3 regions of the Metabacillus sp. B2-18 genome follow, and region 1 is predicted to be linked to each of the others. Evidence: riboswitches for the same ligand, from Rfam matches in the RefSeq annotation. Region 1 holds a riboswitch; each other region holds the start of a gene.
What was found. Region 1 has a riboswitch for thiamine pyrophosphate ahead of thiT (energy-coupled thiamine transporter ThiT). Riboswitches for the same ligand answer to the same signal wherever they lie in the genome.
Positions count from the first base shown of each region.

Region 2: linked by a shared signal. The riboswitch ahead of LPC09_RS04930 (thiamine phosphate synthase) and the one ahead of thiT (energy-coupled thiamine transporter ThiT) in region 1 are both predicted to bind thiamine pyrophosphate.
Region 3: linked by a shared signal. The riboswitch ahead of thiC (phosphomethylpyrimidine synthase ThiC) and the one ahead of thiT (energy-coupled thiamine transporter ThiT) in region 1 are both predicted to bind thiamine pyrophosphate.

Region 1 covers NZ_CP088245.1:3,889,093-3,894,630, forward strand. The annotation lists rRNA gene LPC09_RS19765 (16S ribosomal RNA) at 1-115, opposite strand, end outside; gene LPC09_RS19770 (hypothetical protein) at 398-1,027, opposite strand; TPP riboswitch at 1,170-1,272, shown strand; gene thiT (energy-coupled thiamine transporter ThiT) at 1,375-1,947, shown strand; gene LPC09_RS19780 (hypothetical protein) at 2,159-2,347, shown strand; gene LPC09_RS19785 (peptidase MA family metallohydrolase) at 2,714-3,619, shown strand; gene LPC09_RS19790 (DMT family transporter) at 3,616-4,524, opposite strand; gene LPC09_RS19795 (DinB family protein) at 4,700-5,200, shown strand; gene LPC09_RS19800 (GDSL-type esterase/lipase family protein) at 5,360-5,538, shown strand, end outside.
Region 2 covers NZ_CP088245.1:939,360-944,897, reverse strand. The annotation lists gene LPC09_RS04950 (thiazole biosynthesis adenylyltransferase ThiF) at 1-125, opposite strand, end outside; gene LPC09_RS04945 (thiazole synthase) at 125-892, opposite strand; gene thiS (sulfur carrier protein ThiS) at 897-1,100, opposite strand; gene thiO (glycine oxidase ThiO) at 1,105-2,223, opposite strand; gene LPC09_RS04930 (thiamine phosphate synthase) at 2,207-2,860, opposite strand; TPP riboswitch at 2,904-3,012, opposite strand; gene LPC09_RS04925 (monovalent cation:proton antiporter family protein) at 3,104-4,951, opposite strand; gene mgtE (magnesium transporter) at 5,080-5,538, opposite strand, start outside.
Region 3 covers NZ_CP088245.1:1,524,813-1,530,350, reverse strand. The annotation lists gene LPC09_RS07730 (hypothetical protein) at 21-293, shown strand; gene LPC09_RS07725 (MerR family transcriptional regulator) at 541-879, shown strand; gene LPC09_RS07720 (aspartyl-phosphate phosphatase Spo0E family protein) at 1,131-1,301, shown strand; gene LPC09_RS07715 (MOSC domain-containing protein) at 1,395-2,045, shown strand; TPP riboswitch at 2,137-2,252, shown strand; gene thiC (phosphomethylpyrimidine synthase ThiC) at 2,383-4,140, shown strand; partial or broken gene LPC09_RS07705 (YmaF family protein) at 4,170-4,629, opposite strand; gene LPC09_RS07700 (Ger(x)C family spore germination protein) at 4,684-5,538, opposite strand, start outside.

The DNA.
Region 1 (5,538 bases):
TACTCACCCGTCCGCCGCTAACCTCAGGGAGCAAGCTCCCATTGGTTCGCTCGACTTGCATGTATTAGGCACGCCGCCAGCGTTCGTCCTGAGCCAGGATCAAACTCTCCAATAAAGAGTTGATATAGCTCATAATAACTTGTACTATAAAAGTACATTACTTACTTTTGTTAATCTCAGTAAGATTAACTTTAGCACGCTTGGTTTTGTTTAGTTTTCAAAGATCATTTCAAGCTCCGTTTCAGAAGCGACTTAACCAATATAACATTTAGTAATCTTCTCGTCAACACCTATTTTTTCGTGTTGTTTTTTTGTCTGCTTCAGAAGCGACGTTTAATAATATATCACGTTTATTTTATAAACACAAGCACTTTTAAAAAAATAAAAAAGATGACAATCAGCCACCTTCATTCATTGCCCCTCTATAATATTGTTCTTCAAGCAAAGATATATTCTCGCGCTCTTTTAATTTACCTTCTTTATCTAAAATATCCTTTAATAATTTAAATGCTAAAATTTCAGGGGGGGTAATATCTTTCTTTAATGCTTCTGTGAGTATTAAAGGTGCTAACTCAATATGATATTCACAGAGTTCTTTACATTTATATAGTATTTTATCATCTTCCTCACTTTGAGCATAATACATTTTAACTAATTCCTGGTGGGCACGGTGCAAAATAAAAGGACGCTTCGTACGGTTAATGATTTCAATTAATAATTTTTCAGCAAGAAGATATTCCTTTGATTCAAAAGCCCAAGAAACATTTCCTAATAAAAAACCACAATCACTTCTTTTTGTTTTGGCATGACTGTCAGGGTGATCTAAATCCTTAGGCTGAATCCTTCCTCCAAAGGACCACTTTATACAATTTCTAATAAATGCTCTTTCATAACTTTGAAGACTATCCCAAAAATCATCAAGTTCTAATTGATGAATAATACCACCGTATTGTCTTTCTATTTTTGCTACTTTCATTTGTTTTATTAGTGCTGGATTTTTAAAGTTGAATAGTTTTTTAATACCCATACATTCACCTCTTGGACAATTCTGATGAATTATATGTTTTATTCTCACCTTTCATTACACTGTAGACTAAACTCTTATTTATTCTATATTTATAGTTGTAGTAAGCACAGAGATCCTGTATAGTAATGACTAAAATAAATATTTAAACCACAAGGGGAGCCTTTAAGCTGAGATTGAATGTTTACCATTCTAACCCTTTGAACCTGTTAGTTAATACTAGTGTAGGGATGTGGAAGATCATGTTTAAAGTAATGCTTGGATTATATGATCATTCCAATCATTGCTTTTTTATTTTGAGGCTAAAATAAGGTTGCCTTTTGGTTTGATGTAAAAGAGAGGTAATTAGTTTGCGAGGAAATCAACGTTTATTATTTTTAATCGAAGTTGCAATGTTAGCTTCACTGGCCTTTTTACTTGATTTATTATCAAGTGTTATTGGTAAGTTACCACAGGGCGGTTCCATTTCACTGGGCATGATCCCAATTTTTATCATTGCTTATGGTTGGGGAATAAAAGGAGGACTTCTAACTGGTTTGTTACTAGGCCTTTTACAAGCTGTTCTTGGTAATCCTTATATTGTCCATCCTGTTCAAGGGTTTCTTGATTACTACCTGGCATTTACTGTTGTTGGGTTTAGTGGAGTCTTCTTCAAGCAGATTCAAAACGCTTTTCAAAATAATAGTAAAAAATTAGCGATTCTTTATATAACACTTGGGGCATTACTTGGAAGCTTACTAAGAATGGTCGCACATGTTGTTGCGGGTGTTGCATTTTTTGCGTCGTTCGCACCTGAAGGTACTCCTGTACTAACATACTCTATTGTTTATAATGCTTCTTATATGATTCCAACAATGATCGTTTCTGCAATTGTTGTTAGTTTACTATTAGTAACTTCTCCTAGATTAATAATAAGAAAATAACTCTAACAAAACCTTGGCCCCTCGCCAAGGTTTTTCTATTTTTCATAAATAATTAGTAATCATCATAGTAAACACTATTAACTCTATGAAACCCCTTATTACCTTATCTCTCCGCACGAATAAATTCTACTTTGTAGAAAAACATTCATATTTTCAATTCTTTCGGCATCTATTAATAGAAATAATAGATTTATAAACGGAGGAAAAAGAGATGACTATATCTTATGGAATTATATTATTAACATTATTTCTATCACTATTTCATTTCTCTTATGGCTATAAAGAGGCAATTCGAATTAGTAATGAAGAGGGTCCTGTTCAAGGCTTGTCTTTAATATTTAGCATTCCTTTAGGTTTTACCTTTGCTTACTTATGTTCGATTTTCTACATTTCATCTTAATTTTAAAAACTCGTCAAACGGCGAGTTTTTTTGAAAAATCTTATGCACGTCCTTACCTTCAAACGTCATTTTTACCACTCCTGCTTCATAAATATCAATAAAGATTCACCTTTGCAGGAGGTTGCTTTGGAGACATTTAAATTGGTATGTAAAAACCTTATATACTCCAGCTTTACTCTTATTTTACTATTTGTATGTTTTGTTTGTTTCCATTTATTTTTTCACATTAAAGTCAGTTTTGCTTTCAGCATCATTATGACATTAACATCTTTTGCTTTATTCTGTTTCTTTGTCTATATTTTGATAACTTTGAAAAAGACATTTACCTTTTGGTTTTTTAAAGGGCGGAGTGGCATTGTTTCTTTTATGATCATTACAACATTCACTTTCTTTTTTTCCATCTACTTTTTTTCCATCAATCTTATGATATCTAGTGAGTTGGGAGGAAATTTAACACTTGAGGAGAAGTACCAGCTTTATTTAATACCTTTTCAATCAAATAAAGTAACCATTGCAGATTATCAAGCGATGAAGAAGGATAAAATGGTGAGCTCATACAAAAATGTAATGATTTATTATGAAACACATGAGAAAGAGCTAATCCCAATTATAGAGGATGTTCTAAATCGTGCTGATGAACTTACAACAAATCTTTTGGGTGATGTCCACGATAACGAGATTGATCTTATTCTTCATTCTTCTATAGAAGATCTTTATGAAAAAACCTCCTTAGTTCAGACTATGGGCTACTTTGACGATCCGAATGATATTGTCGGGATTGCCATAACGGACTTATCAGATATCGTCTCAAATCAAATGCCACAATCATTTTATTTCCAAAGCACCATTTTACACGAATATACTCACTATCGATTACAAGCTTATATTAAAGAGCAAGAACTTTACGTCTATAGAATTCCTCTATGGTTTCATGAGGGAGTTGCAGAGTATGTTGGTATGTATAACGTTGCACATCGCTATTATCCCTTTCAAGAAACCTCATTTTCCCATCTTGTGACACATAAAGACTGGGAAAAATATCGTCTAGAAGATTATGATGTTTATTTGCAAAGTTATTATGCAATTAAGTATCTCGTTGATCAATTCGGAGAATCAATTCTTAAATCAATCATTATAGAAACGGCAAAAACTAATGATTTTAATGAGGGATTTACTAAAGCAACTGGTATTACCATAGAAGATTTACAATCACAGTATATTAAAGAAGAGAATCAATCACTCCAAACAAAAAATGAAAGCCTCCAGCATTAGCTGGCAGGCTTTAGTTCTTTGCGCATGTATTTTTTTATTTGTTTTTCTAATACAAAAAGCATAATCCCAACCATAATAATACTTCCTCCCACTACTTGAGATGGAATCATTTTTTCTCCTAAAAAGAAATATGCAAGGATTATTGAACCAACTGGCTCGAACAAAATCATCACGGATATTGTATTTGTGCTAACCCATTTTAAAGACCAATTGAATAATGAGTGTCCGAGTAATGTTGGAATAATGGCTAATAAAATAAAATTATACCAGTCTGATGTCGGATAAGGACCTAAGGGATATTGTAAGATTAAACAATAGAGTAATAGAGTTAACGAGCTAATTCCATATACAATGAATGTATATAAAGTAAGCGAGTGTCTTTTTCTAATTCCCTGTCCAAAGAGCAAATATGCGGTAATCATTGCACATGCTACTAAAGAAAGAATATCCCCAAACAAAGCAAGACCACTTATTTTAAAATCGCCCCAACTAATGATCATACTCCCAGTGATAGCGAGAATTCCACTACACAAAGCCATCTTTGAAACTTTTTCTTTAAAAAACAAATATGTTCCCACAAACGCAAACAACGGTTGAAGAGTTACTAAAACTACAGAACTAGCGACTGATGTATAGTTTAACGATTCAAACCAAAGAATGAAATGAAAAGCTAAAAATACACCGGCTATCGTTGAATATAACCAATCTACTTTTGATAAGACCTTCAATTCTGAGCGATGTTTGATTAGAAATATTGGCAAAATAAGAATCGTCGCAAAAAACAATCGATAAAAAGCAATAACCGGAGCAGGAGCTGATGTTATCTTTACAAAAATAGCTGAAGTTGAAACAGAAAGTACACCAACAACCAGAGCTGCATAAGGAAAAAAGCGCGGAGAGTTCAAAGTCGTTCCTCCTATCATTCAAAAACCTACAATATTCTACCATGAAACGTAATAGAATAGTTGCGAAATTTGTAGAAGAATTCATAATAGAGTTGGAAAATCTTTGTAGTATAATAGTATTAATTTCATATTTATTTTTTTTGTATGAAAAAATACTAACTCAAGGAGGAGTACAATGATCATTCAACTTGAAAATATACGTCAAGAAATTCTACATACTGTTGATGACATTCCAGAACATTTATTTAATGATAGAGAAAACGAACAAACATGGAGTGTTGGACAAGTTCTTGAACACCTACATAAAACTGAGGTGGAGATTACGAAAGCTATAAAGTACATGTTAACCTTACCAGAGCAAGAACCTCTTCCAGATCAACCACTTAAGCTAACATTAGATCGTTCCACAAAAAGAATGGCACCAGCAGCGATTACTCCAGCAATTGTAGTAAATAAAAACGACATTTTACAAGCTCTGTCTCAATCTCGAAATCAACTCCTACAACTTATTGATTCTATACCTCCAGAGCAGGACCTTACAACACGAGGATTTAAACACCCTGTTTTCCCAATTTTATCGATTAAACAATGGATTGAATTTGTTGGTTATCATGAACAAAGACATCTAGCACAAATTTTCGAAATAAAACAGTTTATCACAAATGAAAGCGTTTAATGACTAGGGGGATACAGCAATTGAATAAATATAAAAAACAATCACTAATTCTTGTTATTTTCACTGCATTAACTTTATTATTATCGACAAACTGCAGCCGAACAGGAAGAAACATTAACAGTTGTTTCTCTTGGTGACTCCATTACATTTGGGTGGAATTTGGAACAACCACAGACTCCTCCTGTTCAATCGGAAAATGCTTTCCCATTTCTAATAGGTAACGGAAATACAGAGGTTTTAAATGTCAGCTATCCTGGATGGACTTCAACTCAGCTCCTTGAAGCCATAAAAACGGAAGAATCCCAACAAAAGCTCCAACAAGCTGAAACTGTCACATT
Region 2 (5,538 bases), 2.2 Mb from region 1:
ATCATTTCAGCACTAGCCGTTCCTAATGCACCTGCTCCAACAATCAATACATGTTTTTTTCGTATATTATCTTGACCCTTTTCTCCAATTGGAGTAAATAGCATTTGTCTTGAATAGCGTTCCATTAAGTCGTAATCATTCCTTCTGTTGGACTACTTGCAATAGCATAGTCTTTTTTAGCTATTCTACCAGCTTCATACCCTAGTCTTCCAGCTTCAATCGCTAGCTTCATCGCAACCGCCATTTTCACTGGATCTTTAGCAGCCGAAACAGCTGTGTTTAATAGAACTCCATCTGCACCAAGCTCCATTGCTAATGCTGCATCCGCTGGTGAACCAATTCCTGCGTCAATAATGACAGGCACTTTAGATTGCTCAATAATAAATGATAAATTAAGAGGATTTAAAAGTCCCTGACCAGAGCCAATTGGAGATGCTCCCGGCATAATAGCGTGAACACCTAGCTCTTCTAATCTTCTAGCAAGCACAACATCATCTGATGTGTATGGTAAAACGATAAAGCCCTCTTCTAAAAGCATTTCACTTGCTTTTAATGTTTCAACTGGGTCAGGTAGTAATGAACGATCACAGCCAATAACCTCAACTTTAATCATGTCACATAAGCCTGATGCTTTTGCTAGCTTAGCAATTCTCACTGCTTCTTCAGCTGTTTTAGCTCCTGCTGTATTTGGTAGCAGTGTATATTTTGAAACATCTAATTGTTCTAAAAAGTTAGGCTGTGATTCTTCAAAAATATTCATACGGCGTACCGCAAACGTTAAGATCTCAGCTTCTGATTGTGCAACTGCTTCCTTTTGAACTTCAAATGAAGGGTATTTTCCTGTACCTAATAATAATCTTGATTGAAATGTTTTATCTGCAATTTTTAACATAACATCATCCTCCTCCTACAAAATGAACTAATTCAATTTCATCACCATTTGAAATGGTTGTGTTTTCGTATTGATCTTTTAAAACGATTTCGCGGTTATGCTCGACAATAACAAGTCGATCTTCTAGCTTGTAAAACGCCAGTAGATGTTGAATTGTTTTAACATCTTGCTTTAAATCAACAAGTTCACCATTCAATTTAATACTCATGAAATCACCTCGCTGTTTGAGTAAGCTTTCTCGTTAAAGAAAAAGCATGAACATACTCTTCGTTTTGCTTTCTTTTTAAAATAAGATCTCTAATCATTGTTCCTGTTTTAGGGGCAAGCAAAATTCCATTTCGATAATGTCCTGCTGCAAAGTAGATGTTCTCATCAAGAGGATGCTGTCCAATATAAGGCTTTCCATCATCTGATTGCGGCCTTAATCCAGCCCAAGTATCTATCAATTTAGCAGAAGTAATACTTGGCATCATCGGAGTAATTTTTTCGATTAAAGACTGAATTCCACCAAGAGATGGAGTTGTACTCCAATCATTCTCAACCATTGTGGCCCCTACCACAAACCTTCCATTACCCTTCGGAACGATGTAACAATGATCATAGAAAAGAGTCTTTTTCAGATCTAAGTGGTCTCCTTGAACAGAAAGACATTCACCCTTAACTGGCTTCATACTGACATCAAGTCCTAATTGTTTAAAAAAGTGACCACTCCATACTCCATTCGCTATGACTACTTTGCTACAAAGATAATCTCCTTGTGGTGTTGATAGCGTGTATTCATTCGTAGCTGTTTTCTTAATAGAATGAACAGGTGTATTTTCTTTAAAGGTTGCTCCTAGTAAACTAGCAGATTTCGTAAATGCCGCACATACATGTATAGGAGAAACATGACCATCTTCTGGTATATAGAGCGCTCCTACGATCGAATCAGAAACATGTGGTTCATTTTGTAAAACTGTTTCTTTCGTGTGCCATTCTAATGTTTCGTAGGTATCAACAGCTTTCTTCAAAACTTTCGCTTCATTTTCTGTCATTGCTAGCTTATACATTCCTTTGTCAACTAGCTGAATATCTATCTGTGACAATTCTGAAAGTTCATCACGCAAAATGTGATAGTGTCTTTGGCTTTCTTTCGCAAACTGAAAAAAAGCATCATTGTTTTCCAATTCAGAATTTGCACCAAGCATGCCTGCAGCTGCACATGTAGCACCTGTACCACCTTTATGGCTATCTAATACAAGAACGGAGATTCCCTCTTTTGCAAGCTGATAAGCAATTGACTGTCCAATAATACCACCGCCAACAATTCCTACATCATATTGTTTTTGCATGGTAACCCCCCTCTTTTAAAGTGGTTAAAGCTCCGATTGGATCACTGGTCCCCATAACATAGGACATAACAGCAACACCATCAACGCTTACGTTGTTAAGCAACTTAATTGTATTAGGAGTAATGCCTCCAATCGCAATAACTGGAATGGTAATGTGCTCACAAATTTCAGCTAATTGTTCTACACCCCTTGGAGGTAATGCTGCTTTTGAATTTGTTTCAAAGATGTGACCAAATAACAGGTAATCAGCTCCCGCTTCCTCACATCGTAAAGCTTCTTCTAGCGAATGGACGGACCGTCCAATTCTTACGTGTGAATCAAAAGCTCTTACTACTTCAACAGGAAGGCCGTGTCCTGGTAAATGAACATTAGGGATATTATGTAATAAAGCAACATCAAGTCGATCATTGATCACAAGTTTTTCCTTCGGTACACCCCGCTGAAGCAAATTTGACACAAGTAACATGATGTCTGAAGCCGTTTTTTGTTTTTCCCGGATATGAATATAATCCACATCTTGATGGAGCATCGTAAGTTTCACTGTTAATTCATTTACCGTTTGCTTGCCATCTGTAATGACATGAAATTCCACTTTTTTCACCTTAATTCTTAGATAGTAAAGTTTTATAAGACGCAAAAAACCACTTTCCAATAGGGAAAGTGGTTTACATACACAAATAACCATGCTGTAGCCACTTCCCTACGCTGGTATCATCCAGATCAGGTTATAAGGGTCTTAAAGTCACACTTTAATCTCAGCCTCTATTTAAGGCTCCCCTAGCGGTTGTTTTGTTTCTCTCGTATTTACTTATTTCTATCATACCAAATGTTTGGAAACTTTCAAGAGTAAGATACCCTGATGTTTTTTAATTGATAAAAATTATATCAATTCCAACTCATGTTTAAGTTCATTTACATATTCTCTAGAGCCCGTCACAATTAGACGGTCTCCTAATTTCAGGTCTGTATCTCCATGTGGAACAATCGAATCTTTGCCTCTGAAAATACGGACAAAAATAATGTCTCCTGTAAACGGAAAGTTTCGTAGCAGGATGTTATCGTATTTTGCATTATTTAAGTTAATTTGATATAGAGTTGTTTCCTGATTTGTTAAGATTCTCATGACACTTGGCGCTTCAATTAAAGCACGAAGCATCGTTTTTGTTGAAAGAAGTGTAGAGAAAATATCAATACCTTCATCCTTTAATTGACTTGCTAAATCAGGTGAAGCCACACTGGCAATCACTCGGTCAACTTGCTCATTTTTTGCAGATAAGGCTATATCGGCATTTCGTTGTTCATCACCAGTAGCCACAACGATTAAGTCTACATCAAATGCGTTTTGTTCTTTTAATGTTTCAACCTGAAAATTATCAATTTCTCTAATTTCAAACAATGATTCAGAGATTTGTTTATCAATTTTATCTTGTTGAATATGATAAACCGTTGTTTCATAAAGATCTTGGTTTAGCTCTCTCGTAACAGGCAGTGACATTTGATTGGCACCAATAAAGGCAACCTTGATTTTTGTTGGCTTGCCATCGCTTTTTGGGAAGAGCTTTTTAAAGAAAATCGGAGTTACTATACTTGTAATAACAGCAACTAAAATAAGTGCACCTGACATTTCAGCTGTGATAATCTCCATTCTTTCCCCAATCGTAGCAGCAGCAATCACTAGAGAAAGCGTTGATGTTAAGAGAAAACCAGCTGCAAGTGTTGTTTTGCCATCATACCATCTTTTCAAATAATAAACAGGCAAAACCTTAGAAATCAGAAGTGCGATAAATAATAATGGAATAAGCAGGAAGATTTTAGGGTCTTTAAACAATGCCCAAATATCTAAATCAACTCCAACCATTACAAAGAAAATCGGAATAAGAAATCCATATCCGAAAGAATCAAGCTTTTGAACCATTTCTTTGTTAGGAGATAATAGCGAAACTAGCACACCTGCTAAAAAAGCTCCTAAAATATTTTCGGCACCAATTGTTTCGGAAATGGCCACTAATAAAATAATTAAGGTAAAAACAGCTCGTGTTCCAATTTGAATCGTCCCTTTTGACATTGTTTCGATGAATGAACGATTCATAAATGTTTTTCCTAAGAAATAGAGCCCAACACCTGCTCCAAATAGAACTAATAACAACCAGGTATTGTTGTCTCCACCACCATAAATGGAAGCAAAAACAGCAAGAAGCACCATTGTGACTAAGTCAGCTATAACAGCCACAAGTAAAATAATTTGACCAATATTTGATTTCATAATTCCTGCATCTTTTAATGTAGGAACTACTACCCCTAGAGAAATAGTCGAAATAATTAAGGTCATTAAAAACGCGTTATCCATTAACCCAATCCATACAAAGATGTAGGATAATAATAAGGATAGAGCAAAAATCCCAACAAATATGATAAGTGAAACAAAAAACGCATTAGGTGCATCCTTACCTGAAGGAAGCTTTTCCTTTTTCTTTCCTCCTGCAAAAGCTGTAAAGTCTATTTCAAGACCACTAAGAAACATTAAGAAAATAAATCCAAGCATTGATAATGTCTCAAGCCACATATCCTGGTGGACAACATCAAAACCACTTTTTCCAATAATTAACCCAACGATAATTTCGGCTACGACGACTGGCATAAAGTTTAGCTTTAGTCGATGTAGCAAAATAGGGGTTAGAAATGCTGCGAGAATAACAATAACTAATGAAGTTACAGATGCTCCATGCATCGTATCCCTCCTTTATCTTAAATTCATGAACATATAAAAGTTAGTAATTCCAGCGAAGAATGTATACCTTCTATCATATACAACCTAGAACATAACTTGTAACAATATGCTCTAAAGCTGGAAACTAGTTAAATTAAATATTGCATAAACAATGTCGCCATACCAAAATAAATTAAAATACTAATAATATCATTTATAGTTGTAATAAAAGGACCAGATGCAACAGCCGGATCCACCTTCAATTTATGCATAATTAATGGAATAAAGGCACCAGAAATCGTCGCTACAGTTAGTGTAGCCAAAATTGAGATACCTACTAGTGCACCTAAAAATAGATCCCCTTGCCATACAAAAACAACAACAGTCACAACCGCACCACAAATGGCCCCTGTTATTAAACCTGTACCTGCCTCCCGAACGATCATCTTACTAAGATTTTGATCTTCAGTATCACCAAGTGAAATTCTTCTAACAGCAACGGCTAAAGCCTGTGTTCCTGTGTTTCCTGCCATACCGGCAATTAAAGGGATAAACACGGCTAAAATAGCAACTTTCTCTAATGTTGCTTCAAATCGACCAATTAAACT
Region 3 (5,538 bases), 2.4 Mb from region 1:
ACTTTAAGGAGTTGAAACTTGTGAAAATAAAAGTTATAGCAAAGAAGGCAGATTATTTAAGAACAAAAGTATTCTACCTTAACCAAAATGAGCCGAAAGCTCAGCAACTATACATGGCAATCTTTAATAATGAGAAAATTGACATCCTAACAATTTACAATTCTGAAACAAATCAATATGAAGAGGTAACCTCTATATTTCCACTCACCTTTTTAAGCTCTCTTTCAAAGCAAATCCTCGTGCAACTCAATAACGGGTTTCCCCATGGTTCCAATAAAGAATTCATAGGGTAAAAATTCATCTTTCTAAGGAAACAAGAATCAACAATACTCGGTATATTCTAAAGCAAACATGTTAAAAATCCATTTTGTGGTCATCCCCATTTTATCCTCATCTAAAAGAAGATTCAGTTTCACTGTAAAGATTCCTAACACCCTTTTTGCATCTTCATATTTTTATGTTAGATTTTCTAACAAAACAAAAGCCATTCCTTACATAACAGGATATACTTGTAAAAAGAATGTTTTAAGGGGTGGAGCAATGAATCACCAAGACCGCTCATACAAGGATAAAAAGGTAATCTCAATTGGGACTGTCAGTGAGTTGACTGGATTAACTTTGAGACAAATTCGATATTATGAAGAAAGAAAACTAATTGCTCCATATCGGAATGAACGAGGAACTAGAAAATATTCGTTTTCTGATATTGAGACACTAATGGACATTGCAGATAAACGAGAGGACGGTGTACAAACTACTGAAATCTTAAAAGAAATGAGATTAAAAGAAAGGAAACGTGAAAGTGAAGCAGATGTTAGAAAAAAAATGCTACAAGGTCAGTTGAATGCACAATTTAGGTTTGGACGTGGTAGGAATTAATCATATATCGCTGCAGACAACACATAATAATATTGCTGCAGCGATTAATTCTAGCTTCCCTCAATAAAACATAACAGTTGATATTTCCCCTTATCTCCTCATTCCACTTTTGTTAACCCTACTTTTTTTAATATTTTCAAAAAATTATACATTAAAAGCATATTTCTCTATTTACAATTGACAAAAATATCCGATAATAGATTTAATAGGACTTTTTACCACCTATATATGTAAATTGCGAGGTGTTCAGTGTGAAATCGCTAGATGCAGTTATAGAAGAATACCGAAAAAGAATGTTTTCAATCGCCAAAGAAGATGGAATTAGTTCACATCGAACATTGGTTGCTAGTCAAAACTTAGATGAATTATTAAATATTGAAATGAACAAAAATAATCCTTCACCTCTTAATAAGAAAAAATAAAATAGCTTTCTTAAAAATACACCATTTAATAAGGTTTTGGTGTATTTTTTTCTATTATAGACACAATGATAAATACATGAGGAAGTGATACTATTGAATCAAAAAATTATTTGGCTTAGTAAAGGAAAACCAACAACACTTATACATAAAGGAAAAGAATTTCGTTCAGGGATATGTAAAAATCAAGTAGAAAAACTTGAGGTAAAATCAAGCCATATTTTAGACGATGATGTAGCAAACCACGATTACCATGGAGGGTCTGAACGTGTAATTTGTGTTTATCCCTACGAACATTATGATTTTTGGGAGAATCTTTACAAACAATCTTTACCAAAGGCGGCTTTTGGAGAAAATCTAACAGTTTCAGGTATGAAAGAAACAGATGTTTGCGTAGGCGATATTTATCAAATTGGTGAAGTTGTAGTTCAAGTTTCACAAGGAAGATTCCCATGTTCAACTATTAACAAATATACCAATATCAACACAATATTAAATAAGATCGTTGAACATGGTTTTACCGGTTATTTCTTTCGTGTTTTAGAGGTAGGGAGGATCTCTTCGGATTCAAGTATTAAACTGATAAAAAAACATCCTGCAGGCATTTCAGTAGCTGCCATTCACCATACATTTTTCCATCATAAAGAGAATCTATCCCAAATTGAAAAGATTTTATCTCTTAGGGAACTTTCTGAAGAATGGCAGGTCCGTATGGAGAAGCTCCATCGACAATTGATGAAAAGATAAGGGTAACTCAAATCCCTCCTATTTTTCAAAAAATTCTGTTGACTACATGAACAATTATGATATGATTATAACTGATTTTAATTAAATTACCATTTTCTACTAGGGGAGTCCATTAGCCTGGACTGAGAGAGGAACGCGTTTGAAGTTCTTTGACCCTTTGAACCTGATCTGGATGATACCAGCGTAGGGAAGTAGCGACAATTGTAAAGGGATATGCGCGCACCCTTTTACAATTTTTACCTACTACCATTGAACGGGTTCTGAATTTCAGAACCCGTTTTTTATTTGCCTTCCGCTGATGTTGAATCGATCACTTTCATTTCAAGGAGGAGAAAGCATGAAGATAACAATTAAACAGCCATTTCCCGGAAGTAAAAAAGTTTATGTACAAGGTAGTAATCCTGACATTCAAGTTCCTGTAAGGGAAATTTCCCAGAGCATAACGAAGAATACATATGTTGAAGAAGTTAATCCACCTGTTCAAGTCTATGATACGAGTGGACCTTACACCGACATAACTGCTGAAATTGATATTCGAAAAGGCTTACCAAGAGTGAGAGAAAAATGGATCCTTGCTCGTAATGATGTTAAGCAATATGAGGGACGCGAAACTAAGCCCGAAGATAACGGATATAAAGCTTCTAGTGACCATACAAACATTGAGGTCTTTCCCTCTAATCACATACACCCTTTGGTGGCAAAAGACGGTAACCGAGTAACACAGCTTCATTACGCTAGAAACGGGGTTATTACACCTGAAATGGAGTTTATTGCGATCAGGGAGCAAATGGACCCCGAATTTGTACGTGAAGAAGTTGCATCAGGCCGTGCTATTATTCCGGCTAACATTAATCATCCCGAAACTGAGCCAATGATTATCGGGAGAAATTTTCATGTTAAGATTAATGCTAATATTGGGAATTCTGCTGTTACCTCTTCAATTGAAGAAGAAGTTGAAAAAATGACATGGGCAACCAGGTGGGGAGCAGACACGATAATGGACCTTTCAACTGGAAAAGACATTCATACAACCCGTGAATGGATTATCCGAAATTCCCCTGTTCCTGTTGGTACTGTACCTATCTATCAAGCATTGGAAAAAGTAAATGGAATTGCTGAAGATTTAACATGGGAAGTCTATCGTGACACGCTAATTGAACAGGCTGAACAAGGGGTTGATTATTTTACTATTCATGCTGGAGTTCTTCTTAGATATATCCCTTTAACAGCTAAGCGGACCACAGGAATTGTATCAAGAGGAGGCTCTATCTTAGCACAATGGTGTTTAGCTCATCACAAAGAAAATTTCTTATATACTCACTTCCGTGATATCTGTGAAATTCTCTCAAAATATGATATTTCCATTTCTTTAGGTGATGGATTAAGACCTGGTTCTATTGCCGATGCAAATGATGAAGCCCAATTCGCTGAGCTGGAAACTTTGGGTGAATTAACAAAAATTGCATGGAACTATGATGTTCAAGTAATGATTGAAGGTCCTGGTCACGTTCCAATGCATCTTATAAGAGAGAATGTTGAAAAGCAGCAGGAGATTTGTAAAGAAGCTCCTTTTTACACTTTAGGTCCGTTAACTACTGATATTGCTCCAGGCTATGATCACATTACTTCTGCTATAGGTGCTGCGATGATTGGCTGGTTTGGAACAGCTATGCTTTGCTATGTAACACCAAAGGAACATTTAGGTTTGCCAAATAAAGAAGATGTTCGAGAAGGCGTAATTGCCTACAAAATTGCTGCACACGCTGCAGACTTAGCAAAAGGCCATCCCGGTGCCCAAAACAGAGATGACGCTCTTTCAAAGGCACGCTTTGAATTTAGGTGGAATGATCAGTTTAATCTTTCTTTAGATCCCGAAAGAGCAAGAGAATACCATGATGAAACTTTACCTGCTGAAGGGGCAAAAACAGCTCACTTTTGTTCAATGTGTGGACCGAAATTTTGCTCTATGAGAATATCACATGATATTAGAGAATTAGGTAATAACTCAAGTAAAACTGAGCGTGAGTTATTAACTGAGGGAATGAAAGAAAAGGCAAAGGAATTTATTGACGGTGGTTCAAAGATTTATAGATAAGAAAATAAAGAGGTGGGGAAACCCGCCTCTTATTTCATGATGCCTTTATGGTCAATTAATTTTGTCGTAATTCCCGTACACGACATTCTCGCAAGCGGATCTTCCCCCACAATCCCATATGTTCTTCCCTTAAATCGGTGATCGTGTTTTGAACGTTCCCCTTCTCCATACAGCACACCACCATATTCAATATCGATCGGCTCGTCATAATTATAATAAGTTCGATTTTCAAATAAGTGATAATGACCTCCACCCGGTAATGGAATAGCAGGGCCTGTTTCACCATAAAATCGATGATAATGTTTATTTTCAAAAGACGTAATTCCCCGATATAAATGGCTATGGCGATCAAAGCTATTACCATTTACTTCCCTTGTAAATCCGTCAATTATATGAAAATGTTCCCGATATTTCGTTGTGATAGCTGAAAATCGGTGAGCATGGTGTGGTTTATCTGCTCCAATTACTATCATAAAATCCCTCCGTCAAGCTACATACTTTTTCATATGAAAGTTCATAGCTGATGGAAAGTTGTCTCTATATTTATTCGGGATGACCTTCCTGATCATGTATAATGCCTACATTCTTCATATCCACTGATACATTTACTTTAAATTGAACATCAGGATACATTTCATCCCACTTCTCTACTTTATTAGATTCATTTCCTGTTTCGGTTGCACGGTACCTTAATCCAAAACCAAGTGGGTCTACTTCTTCCTTTTGAAGCTTGTTTAGCATGCTGCTAATTTGTTCTTCAACTTCAATTTTAACCGTTTTTTCATACTCATTAGCCTGACCTTCATCTAACGTTTCAAAAGCTTCTTCAACAATCCCACTTAGTTGAACATCATAAGAAATAGCAGCTCTTTTGTTTTTTTTACTTTTCAAATCAAAGCTTGCGTTAATTTTATCTGTTGAAAAAACAAAATAGGGTTTCCCCTCTTTTTCTACCTTAATATCGAACTTCGAAGCCCTATTTCTTAACATATTAAAATATTTTGTTTCTTCTTCAGACAAAACTAAGACTTGTTTCATATTTGATATCAGGCTTGTTTTATTAATAGAGAAAGCTTCTTCTTCCGTTTTAATAATTGGTAGAAATGGATCAATCCCTCTTTCTGTTTGTCTTCTCCTAAAATCAAAAATATAAACAGATGTAACATAGGGAGTTTCTGTTCCGAAGTTTCCAAAACTCAACAATAATGAATTTGATGGTACTCTTTCTCCAGGAGGTTCAACTTCAAGTACTGAAAGAGCAGTTGGACTTCCTACCGCTGTCCAAGCAATAGCTTGAATATCACGTCTACGATAAAACCAATCTAAAATATTTGTTAAGTCGTCTTCAACTACATTTTCACCCAATATAATCATTTTTGTATGACTAAAATCTAACTC